2 regions of the Pseudoalteromonas sp. BZK2 genome follow, and region 1 is predicted to be linked to the other one. Evidence: predicted binding sites of a transcription regulator. Region 1 holds the regulator's gene; the other holds the start of a gene.
The links. The regulator MetJ, encoded in region 1, represses methionine synthesis genes. The targets are predictions, from matches to a motif close to TAGACGTCTAGACGTCTA.
Positions count from the first base shown of each region.

Region 2: a site for MetJ is predicted at 3,149-3,166, ahead of metK (methionine adenosyltransferase). Genes of this name have one in related genera too.

Region 1 is NZ_JACSOG010000006.1:104,616-109,765, reverse strand. It holds gene priA (primosomal protein N') at 1-587, opposite strand, end outside; gene rpmE (50S ribosomal protein L31) at 821-1,036, shown strand; gene BIZ38_RS05355 (malic enzyme-like NAD(P)-binding protein) at 1,572-2,813, shown strand; gene metJ (met regulon transcriptional regulator MetJ) at 2,914-3,234, opposite strand; gene metB (cystathionine gamma-synthase) at 3,459-4,718, shown strand; gene metL (bifunctional aspartate kinase/homoserine dehydrogenase II) at 4,723-5,150, shown strand, end outside.
Region 2 is NZ_JACSOG010000007.1:145,753-150,902, forward strand. It holds gene BIZ38_RS06200 (CYTH and CHAD domain-containing protein) at 1-1,205, shown strand, start outside; gene BIZ38_RS06205 (START domain-containing protein) at 1,243-1,854, shown strand; gene metK (methionine adenosyltransferase) at 1,896-3,047, opposite strand; gene tkt (transketolase) at 3,314-5,150, shown strand, end outside.

The sequences.
Region 1 (5,150 bases):
ACCGGCTTGCTACCGACAGTCGGCGCGCGTTGCTGCCATTGGTTATCATGCTCAATAAACTGGGTGATCAGTTCTTTATCAAGCAGACTGTCGATGGTTTTTTTTGTAAATCCGAGCGCTTTTAATTCTGTGACCGATGACTTGCCCGACTCGGCTAGCTGTTTTAATAAACTTAACTGAGTTTTTGCTTTTAATGACGGCAGTTTTGCACCTTTATCGGTCAGCTCAACCATATTAATACTGGTTTTATCTGGGCATTCGCCTTGCCTTAATGCAGCCGGAAGTGCCGTATGAATGGTCTCGCCCAATGGGTAACAGTAGTAGCGTGCTGTGAATTTTAGTAATGCTAAATGTTGCTTAGATAACACTGGCGTGTCGTCTATAACATCAATAATCGGCTTGATTTTGTCAGCGGGAACATCGGTTGATGTTTTAAGAGCCAGTACCACGGCAACCTTTTTTTGACTACCAAATGGCACGCGAACCCGCATACCTGGCTTTAACTCAGGGCTATGCAGCAGCTGTTCAACTTTATAATCGAAGGTACGCTGTAAAGGGACTTTTATGGCAACTTCTACAAAGTGCATAACAACTCAACTGAAACAAAGATAGAAAGATAATGTACTAAAATTGCAGTTAAAAACCTACCAACAAATACTGAACAACAGACCACTTGGTTATTTTTTTAGCGAAAGATGTATTTAAAGCTTGTCGTAAGGCGTCTTGAGCTATAAAATACGCGGCCTATTAATTGTATTAACTGCGTATGGTGCCAGACTTCGGGTTTGGAGAGCGATACGGCCTTAACTAGAGGTTCCCTATGAAAGAAGGTATTCACCCTAAGTACGAAGCTATCACTGCAACTTGTTCATGTGGTAACAAATTCGAAACTAGCTCAACTCTTTGTAAAGACATCCACTTAGACGTATGTTCTGAGTGTCACCCGTTTTACACTGGTAAGCAAAAGATTTTAGACACTGGCGGCCGTGTTGATCGTTTCAACAAGCGCTTCGGTGCACTTAGCAGCAAGAAGTAATCTCTGCTGTTTAGTTAAAAAAAGCACCTTAAGGTGCTTTTTTTATGCCTAAAATTTACAAAACTCATTATTAAAGCTGCCACTTACTTATCATCTTCACTTATGTATCTTGCATAACTATTTCTGGTTGTTATGCCCATTATGTCGCTAATTTTGCAGACAAAGCGCCACCCCTTGGCTATATTCTTTTTTGTATAAACTTTCATAAAAGTTATTAAAAATAATAAATTTAAATAACTTTGTTAGTAAATGCTGTGAACTTCGTTGAAATGGCTGTTTTGGGCTAATTTCGGCTAATTGCAGTGTACGTGCGTATAAAATACAACAACACGTGCTTAAAAGGTCATAAATAGATGAATTTTTATGTCTGATTAATCGCAACTATGCACAGAAATTGTTGGGAAATCCTTTAAAATTAAGCGATATAGCATATAACAGGATAGACCTGATAATACTTGGAATTTTTATACATTACAGGTATCGTACTGATGCAAGCTCTCTCACTTTTTAACTTTTTGCAGGATACTATCGCGTTATGTCAGATTTTCGTGAACAAGCATTACATTACCACGCTCACCCCGTTCCAGGTAAAATTAGTGTTGAACTAACCAAGCCAGCCGAAACGGTTAACGATCTCGCTTTAGCTTATAGCCCAGGTGTGGCTGAACCAGTCCGTGAAATTGCTGCTGATCCAGCAAACGCCTATAAATACACAGGCAAAGGCAACATGGTTGCAGTTATTTCAAACGGTACCGCAATTTTAGGTTTAGGTAACTTAGGTCCGCTTGCATCAAAACCTGTAATGGAAGGTAAAGCCTTACTATTCAAACGTTTTGCTGGCCTTGACTCAATTGATATTGAAGTTAAACACCGCACAACAGAAGATTTCATTAATACGGTTGCTAACATCGCTGATACGTTTGGTGGTATCAACCTAGAAGATATTAAAGCACCAGAATGTTTTGAAATCGAAAAAGCGCTTATCGAGCGCTGTGATATTCCCGTTTTCCACGATGACCAACATGGTACCGCTATTGTTACAGCTGCTGGTATGCTTAACGCCCTTGAAGTGCAAGGCAAAGATATCGAAGATGCTATCATCGTATGCTTAGGTGCTGGTGCTGCTGCTGTTGCTTGTATGGAGCTTTTAATTAAGTGTGGTGCACTGCGTGAACACATTTATATGCTTGACCGTAAAGGTGTGATCCATACACGTCGTGATGACTTAAACGAGTATAAGCAATTATTTGCTAACAATACCGATAAGCGTACATTACAAGATGTTATTGCTGATGCCGACGTATTCGTTGGTGTATCAGGTCCTAATCTGTTAACTGCAGATGATCTTAAGCTGATGGCAGACAAGCCAGTCGTGTTTGCATGCTCAAACCCAGATCCTGAGATTGCTCCAGAAGTTGCACACAGCGCGCGTAACGATTTAATTATGGCAACGGGTCGTTCAGATTTCCCTAACCAAGTAAATAACGTGCTTTGTTTCCCATTCATTTTCCGTGGCGCGTTAGATGTTCGTGCAACGGCAATTAATGATGAAATGAAAATTGCTGCAGTTCATGCTATTCGTGGCATCGCGAAAGAGCCTGTACCAAGTGAAGTATTAAAAGCGGCTGGCGTTGAGTCACTTGAGTTTGGTGCCGAGTACATCATTCCTAAGCCCATGGATCCGCGTTTATTACCACGTATTGCACGTGCTGTTGCTGAAGCGGCAGTAGAGTCGGGTGTGGCGCAAATCGATATGCCAGAAGATTACATGCGTTAAACTAAATTAGCCTTAGGTATAACGCTCAATAAAAAAACTCAGCCTAGGCTGAGTTTTTTTATATCTGCGATTATCGGCGGTGATCCGATGGCCGAAATACTTATTCTGAATCAAGCACTGGGATATCTAATCCCATTTCTTGCATAATTCTTTTAACTTCTTCAGGTACCTTTTCAGGGTTGTCTTTACGTAGGTCGTCATCATTTGGTAATGGTTGACCTGTAAAAGCATGTAAGAAAGCTTCACACAATAACTCACTGTTCGTCGCATGACGCAGGTTATTGATCTGGCGGCGTGTACGCTCGTCAGTTAATACTTTTAATACGTTAAGTGGGATTGATACGGTAATCTTTTTTACTTGTTCTGATTTTTTACCGTGTTCTGCATATGGGTGAATGTATTCACCGTTCCATTTAGCCATAAGTTGTTTCGTTGCCTCGGTTGTCAGTGATTTACGCCTTATTCACAGCGCAAGATGCGGAAATTCTATCTCTTTAAAAAAGATAGTCAAATACTAGTTATTTAGCCATCTAGTGGTGTAAATGTATAAACTTCTATGTGTAAGCGATAAATGCTTTGACTTCTCATATTTGATCATCTAACCTTTTAGACGTCTAAACATCCAATTAAAGAATAGGTGATGAAATGAGCGAAAAAAATAAAGCGACGATTGCTGTTCGTCACGGCATTGAAGCCGATAAACATCATGGTGCGGTTGTGCCTCCTTTATACTTATCAACCACCTATTCGTTTGCTGATTTTGATACTAAGCGCCAGTATGACTATGGTCGCAGCGGTAATCCAAATCGCGATATCTTAGCTGAAACCTTAGCTGAGCTTGAAGGTGGTGCTAAAGGTATTATCACTGCAACAGGTATGTCTGCTGTGCATTTAGCAACTCAGCTGTTAAACAGTGACGACACGTTAGTGATCCCACATGACTGTTATGGCGGTAGTTATCGTTTATTCACCTCGCTTGAAAAGCGTGGCCTGTTAAAACTAAAAGTTTTGGATTTAACTAAATCTGAAAACCTCCAAGAAATTTTAGCGATTAAACCTAAGTTGATTTGGATTGAAACGCCAAGTAACCCAATCTTGCGTTTAACAGATATTAAAGCAATCACTAGTATTGCTAAGCAGTGTGGTGCTTTGGTTGCGGCTGATAACACCTTCTTATCACCCGCATTACAAAACCCAATTGAGTTTGGTGTTGATATTGTTGTGCACTCAACTACTAAATACATCAATGGTCACTCTGATGTAGTGGGCGGTGCAGTGATTGCTGCAACGCAAGAGCTAGGCGACGAGCTTGCTTGGTGGGCGAATAATATCGGTATTACTGGTGCACCATTTGACAGCTACTTAACGCTTCGTGGTTTACGTACTTTAAATGTACGCCTAAAGCAGCACCAAGAAAATGCCTTTGCCATTGCTGAGTATTTAGAAAGCTCTCCTTATGTGAGCCAAGTTTATTACCCTGGCCTTGCTTCTCACCCACAACATGAGCTTGCTAAAGCACAGCAACGCGGTTTTGGTGGCATGGTGAGCTTTGATATTAAAGGCGACATCAACGATGCTGCTGCGTTTTTAACAAGCCTTAAAGACTTTAGCCTTGCTGAGTCGTTAGGTGGGGTAGAAAGTTTGATTTGTCACCCTGCAACAATGACCCACGCAGGCATGGAGCCTAAAGCACGTCTTGAAGCTGGTGTGGGCGATACCTTGATCCGTATTTCTGTAGGCATTGAAGACGTAAAAGATCTCATTGCTGATTTAGACCGTGTTTTCAATTTAGTTAAGCCAGGTCAAGGACTGCAAGTTACAAAAGCTGAAGCTAAGCAAGCACAGCAAGATACACAACAAAACGCGTCATTTAAGTTAACGCCAGCACATACGGCATTGTGGTAGAAAAATGGTAAATATTGTTCATAAATTTGGTGGCTCAAGCTTAAGCTCGGCAGATCGTTATCATGCGGTAGCGAACATCGTTCTTGCTAATACTGAGCAGGGCGATTGCGTCGTTGTGTCGGCATCGGGTAAAACAACCGATACCCTGGTAAAGCTTTGGCAAAGTTACCAGCAGCAAGATAGCCAAGCTGTTAGCGATATTCTATTGCTTATTGATAACAATCAACGTGCGCTTATTGAGCAGCTACTTATAGGGCAGAATAAACAACAGGCGTTGGCACAGTTAAAAGATGAACTTGCTGTACTAAATGAATTAATTAGTCAGCAGCAGTTACTTGAAGCCCCTTTACTTGCTCATGGTGAAGTGTGGTCGGCGCGGTTATTGGCTGCTTATCTAAATCAGTTAGGTGTCGATTCGCAAGATGTTGATGC
Region 2 (5,150 bases), on a different contig from region 1:
CGCATGGTATGCAAGTGCCTGCCATCGCAGAAAACCTATACCCAATTTTTAGCACTAACTTTATACGCCGTACTTGGTTACTCGAAACCGAAAATGGCGCAAAAATTGAAGTGGTATTAGATAAAGGTGAAGTGGCGGCATCGGGCCAAGTTGAGCCAATCTCTGAACTTGAAATCGAACTGATTGAAGGTAGTCGCAATGAGTTGTTTGCTTTGGCAGATAAACTGGTAAGTGAAAGCCATGTTCGCTTAGGGCTTTATTCTAAAGCTGCTCGAGGTTATCGTCTTGCAGATGACAAACCATTAAAAGCAAGTAAATCAATTGGTTTTGTACCACTAAAACGTGGTGCAACCCAAGAACAAGCCTTAGTAGAAAGTATTAACTACGCGATTCGCTTTGTACAAAAACATGAAGCCTGCTACTTCATAAAACCAAGCTTAAAAACCCTTAAGCGTGTCACCGACGGTATTCGTTTAATTCGCCATACATTTTGGCTGTTTGACGATATTGTTAGTAAAGACGATACCGACTCATTACGTACAGAATTAAAGTGGTTATTAAGCGAATTAGCATGGGTTGAAAATGCTATTCAGCTAAAAACCTACACATCTAAGCGCCACGCGTACTACAAAAAAATCAACAGTGCGCCTGAGCTCACTCAAGTTATTAATGACTTAAAAGAGTTGCAGCCAAGCATTGAAGATATCGAAAAACTTTTCCATAGCACCCGATACAATCGCTTATTATTACAATTAACAACATGGTTGATTGAAAAACAATGGCGTAAGTCATGGGGGCAAACTGAGTTTCAAGCTGCTGAAAAACCTGTTGCCGATATTGCTAAGCGTTTATTTGCTAAAGATTGGCACGATATGCACGAACTTATTCCTGAGCAGCAAGTGTTTACAGATAAAGACTATTTGGCACTGCGCACCCGCCTTGAAAACTCATTACTCAGCGGCAACTGCTTAGGCGCTTTGTTCGATAAAGAAGATCGAAACGAGTTTCGTATGCCGTGGGTTGATATCTCTCATGGTATTTATGAGTTAAGCACCCTTGAGTACTTAAAGCAGTTATGTGCAGGGCAAGACGACTTAGAGCTAACAAAAATTCAATCATGGCTTGATCAAAAGTCAGAGTTTTTGGTCAGTGCAATGGAGCAAAGTCGCCACGCGTCATTTAATACAGACCCTTATTGGTTTTAAATAAATGCGCTTGTGCCTATGGATAGGGTTAGCATGTTTGAGTCTCTCGGCAGTGGCTAACCCTATTGAATGGCAAACCTACAAACAGCAAGACGATATAAAGGTTAGCTATAAAAAGCACGAAACTGGCATTATAGAAATTAATGCTTCTGTGCTGGTAAAAAATGCTAAGGCCAGTGACTTTATGGCGCTGTTAAGTGATACCGACAACGCGCCCAATTGGCTCGAAAATGTTAAAAGCGTGACTTTAATGGAGCGCTTAAGCCCCTCAGAAACCCTTGTTTACACTCACTTTAATTCGCCTTGGCCGGTGTTAGATCGCGATTTGGTGAGTTACTCTTGTTATCATGCCTTAGGTGAACATAAAACAGAGCTAAAAATTATCAGTCAGCCATACGCTAAAGCAGAAGTCTCTGGGGTTGTGCGTATTAAAGAGCTCAGGGCTTATTGGCGTTTAGAAGAGCAGCAAAGTAATTTATTGGTAAGCCATCAGGCCTATGCTGATCCGGGTGGCTCAATCCCGCATTGGTTGAGCAATAAGGTATCGCTAAAGAGCGTTTATAAAACGCTACAAGCACTGACAGAGCAATTAACCAATAATCAGTTCTCGCGAGATAACTTAATAAGTCAGTTAGGTTCGTGTTCATAAAAAAAGCGCCAAAAGGCGCTTTTTTCATTTTATCTAACCTATTACAGGCCAGCAGCTGCGCGAAGTGCGTCTGCTTTGTCTGTACGCTCCCAAGGGAACTCATCACGACCGAAGTGACCGTATGCCGCAGTCGGTTGATAGATAGGACGCTCAAGATCAAGCATTTGGATTAAGCCGTAAGGACGTAGGTCGAAGTGCTCACGTACTAATTCGATTAGACGCGCTTCTTCTAATTTACCTGTTCCAAATGTCTCGATGCTGATAGATGTTGGCTCTGCAACACCGATAGCGTAAGAAACTTGTAGCTCACATTTGTCAGCAAGGCCTGCAGCAACCACGTTTTTAGCAACGTAACGAGCAGCATATGCAGCTGAACGGTCAACTTTTGATGGATCTTTACCTGAGAAAGCACCACCACCGTGACGAGCCATACCACCGTATGTATCAACGATGATTTTACGACCTGTAAGACCACAATCACCCATTGGGCCACCGATTACGAAACGGCCAGTTGGGTTAATGAAGAACTTAGTTGCGCTAGAGATAAGCTCAGCTGGAAGAACTGGCTTAATGATAGTTTCCATTACCGCTTCAACTAAGTCGTTTTGTGAGATTGAATCACAGTGTTGAGTTGAAAGAACAACTGCATCAATACCAACTGGCTTGCCATTTTCGTATGCAAACGTTACTTGAGATTTTGCATCTGGGCGTAACCAGTTAAGCTCACCGCTTTTACGAACTTCAGCTTGGCGCTGAACAAGACGGTGCGAATAAGTGATTGGCGCAGGCATTAAAACGTCAGTTTCATTACATGCGTAACCGAACATTAGACCTTGGTCACCAGCGCCTTGCTCTTCAGGGCGAGCACGGTCAACACCTTGGTTGATGTCTGGAGATTGTTTACCGATAGTGTTTAGGATTGCACAAGAGTCAGCATCGAAACCCATGTCTGAGTGCGTGTAACCGATTTCACGTACTGTTTTACGTGTGATTTCTTCGATATCAACCCAAGCGCTAGTTGTGATTTCACCACCAACCATCACCATACCGGTTTTAACGTAAGTCTCACATGCAACACGGGCATGAGAATCTTGCTCAAGGATAGCATCTAGAACCGCGTCAGAGATTTGGTCCGCGATTTTATCCGGATGACCTTCAGAAACAGATTCAGAAGTAAATAAATGTTTTGCCATTGTATTTCTGCTCACAAATATTGCGCTTCACAAACGTCGGTAATAGCGCTAAAAAATTAAGGGGCGTATTTTATCTAAAACAAATATGTTTGCATAGTAATTTTACGCCTAGACGTCTATTTAAAATTACTAATAACGTATTGTTCTTAACAAACGCCCATAATTGGTGCATTTAATGCGGATTTTTAATTGCACTGTACCCTTACAATAAGTAAGAATGGGGCTTCATAAACAACCAGCGCAAATACATAAAGGTAGGAGAATTCATGCCATCACGCAAAGAACTTGCAAATGCTATTCGCGTCTTATCAATGGACGCAGTACAACAGGCCAAATCTGGTCACCCTGGCGCCCCTATGGGCATGGCAGATATCGCAGAAGTACTATGGCGCGATTATCTAAAGCACAATCCAACGAATCCAGAGTGGGCAGACCGAGATCGATTTATTCTTTCTAACGGCCACGGTTCAATGCTGATCTATTCTCTACTGCACTTAAGTGGCTATGACTTACCACTAGAGGAAATTAAAAACTTCCGTCAAATGCACTCAAAAACACCAGGTCACCCAGAGTATGGATATGCACCAGGTATTGAGACTACTACGGGTCCATTAGGTCAAGGGATCACAAATGCAGTGGGCATGGCAATTGCCGAAAAAGCGCTAGCTGCACAGTTTAACCGTGAAGGCCACGATATTGTTGATCACTTCACGTATGCATTCATGGGCGATGGCTGTTTAATGGAAGGTATTTCACACGAAGCCTGTTCATTAGCCGGTACATTAGGCCTAGGTAAACTAGTTGCGTTTTGGGATGACAACGGCATCTCAATTGATGGTGAAGTAGAAGGTTGGTTCAGCGATGACACACCAGCGCGCTTCAAAGCATACGGCTGGCACGTAGTAAGCGATGTTGATGGTCATAACCCTGATGCAATTCGCGCCGCTATCGAAGAAGCGCGTAGCATCACTGATAAGCCATCATTAATTTGTTGTAAAACAGTGATTGGTTACGGTTCACCTAACAAATCAGGCAGCCATGATTGTCACGGTGCACCACTAGGTGAAGACGAAATTAAAGCATCTCGTGAATTCCTAGGTTGGACTGGCGATGCATTTGAAATCCCAGCTGATATCTACAGCGAGTGGGATGGCAAAGAAAAAGGTAAGCAACTAGAAGCAAGCTGGGACGAAAAGTTTGCAGCTTATGAAAGTGCACACCCTGAACTTGCTGCTGAATTTAAACGCCGTACAAATGGTGAGTTACCAGCTGATTGGGCTGAAAAGTCACAAGCTTACATCGAAGAGCTACAAGCAAACCCAGCAAACCCAGCAACACGTAAAGCATCACAAAATGCATTAAACGCGTTTGGTCCGTTACTACCAGAATTCATGGGTGGCTCTGCTGACCTTGCGGGTTCTAACTTAACACTTTGGGACGGCTCAAAAGGCCTAGAAGCTAACGATGCTAGCGGTAACTACATTTTCTACGGTGTACGTGAATTTGGTATGTCAGCGATTATGAATGGTATTGCATTACATAAAGGCTTTATTCCTTACGGTGCTACATTCTTAATGTTCATGGAATACGCACGTAACGCAGTACGTATGGCCGCATTAATGAAGCAGCCAAGCATCTTCGTTTACACGCATGATTCGATTGGTTTAGGTGAAGATGGTCCAACGCACCAACCGGTAGAGCAAATCGCAAGCATGCGATTAACGCCTAATCTAGTGAACTGGCGCCCATGTGACCAAGTTGAGTCTGCGATTGCATGGCAACAAGCTATTGAGCGTAAAGACGGCCCAACGTCACTGATTTTCACTCGCCAAGGCCTAGAGCAACAAACGCGTACTGCACAGCAGTTAGCCGATGTGAAAAAAGGTGGTTACGTACTTAGCTGTGACGGTGAGCCTGAGCTTATCCTTATTGCAACAGGTTCTGAAGTACAGCTTGCACAAGATGCTGCTGCAGAACTTCGTTCACAAGGTAAAAAAGTACGTGTGGTATCTATGCCTTCAACTGATTTATTTGATGAGCAAGACGCTGCGTATAAAGAAAGCGTACTACCAGCAAGCGTAACACGCCGCGTAGCAATCGAAG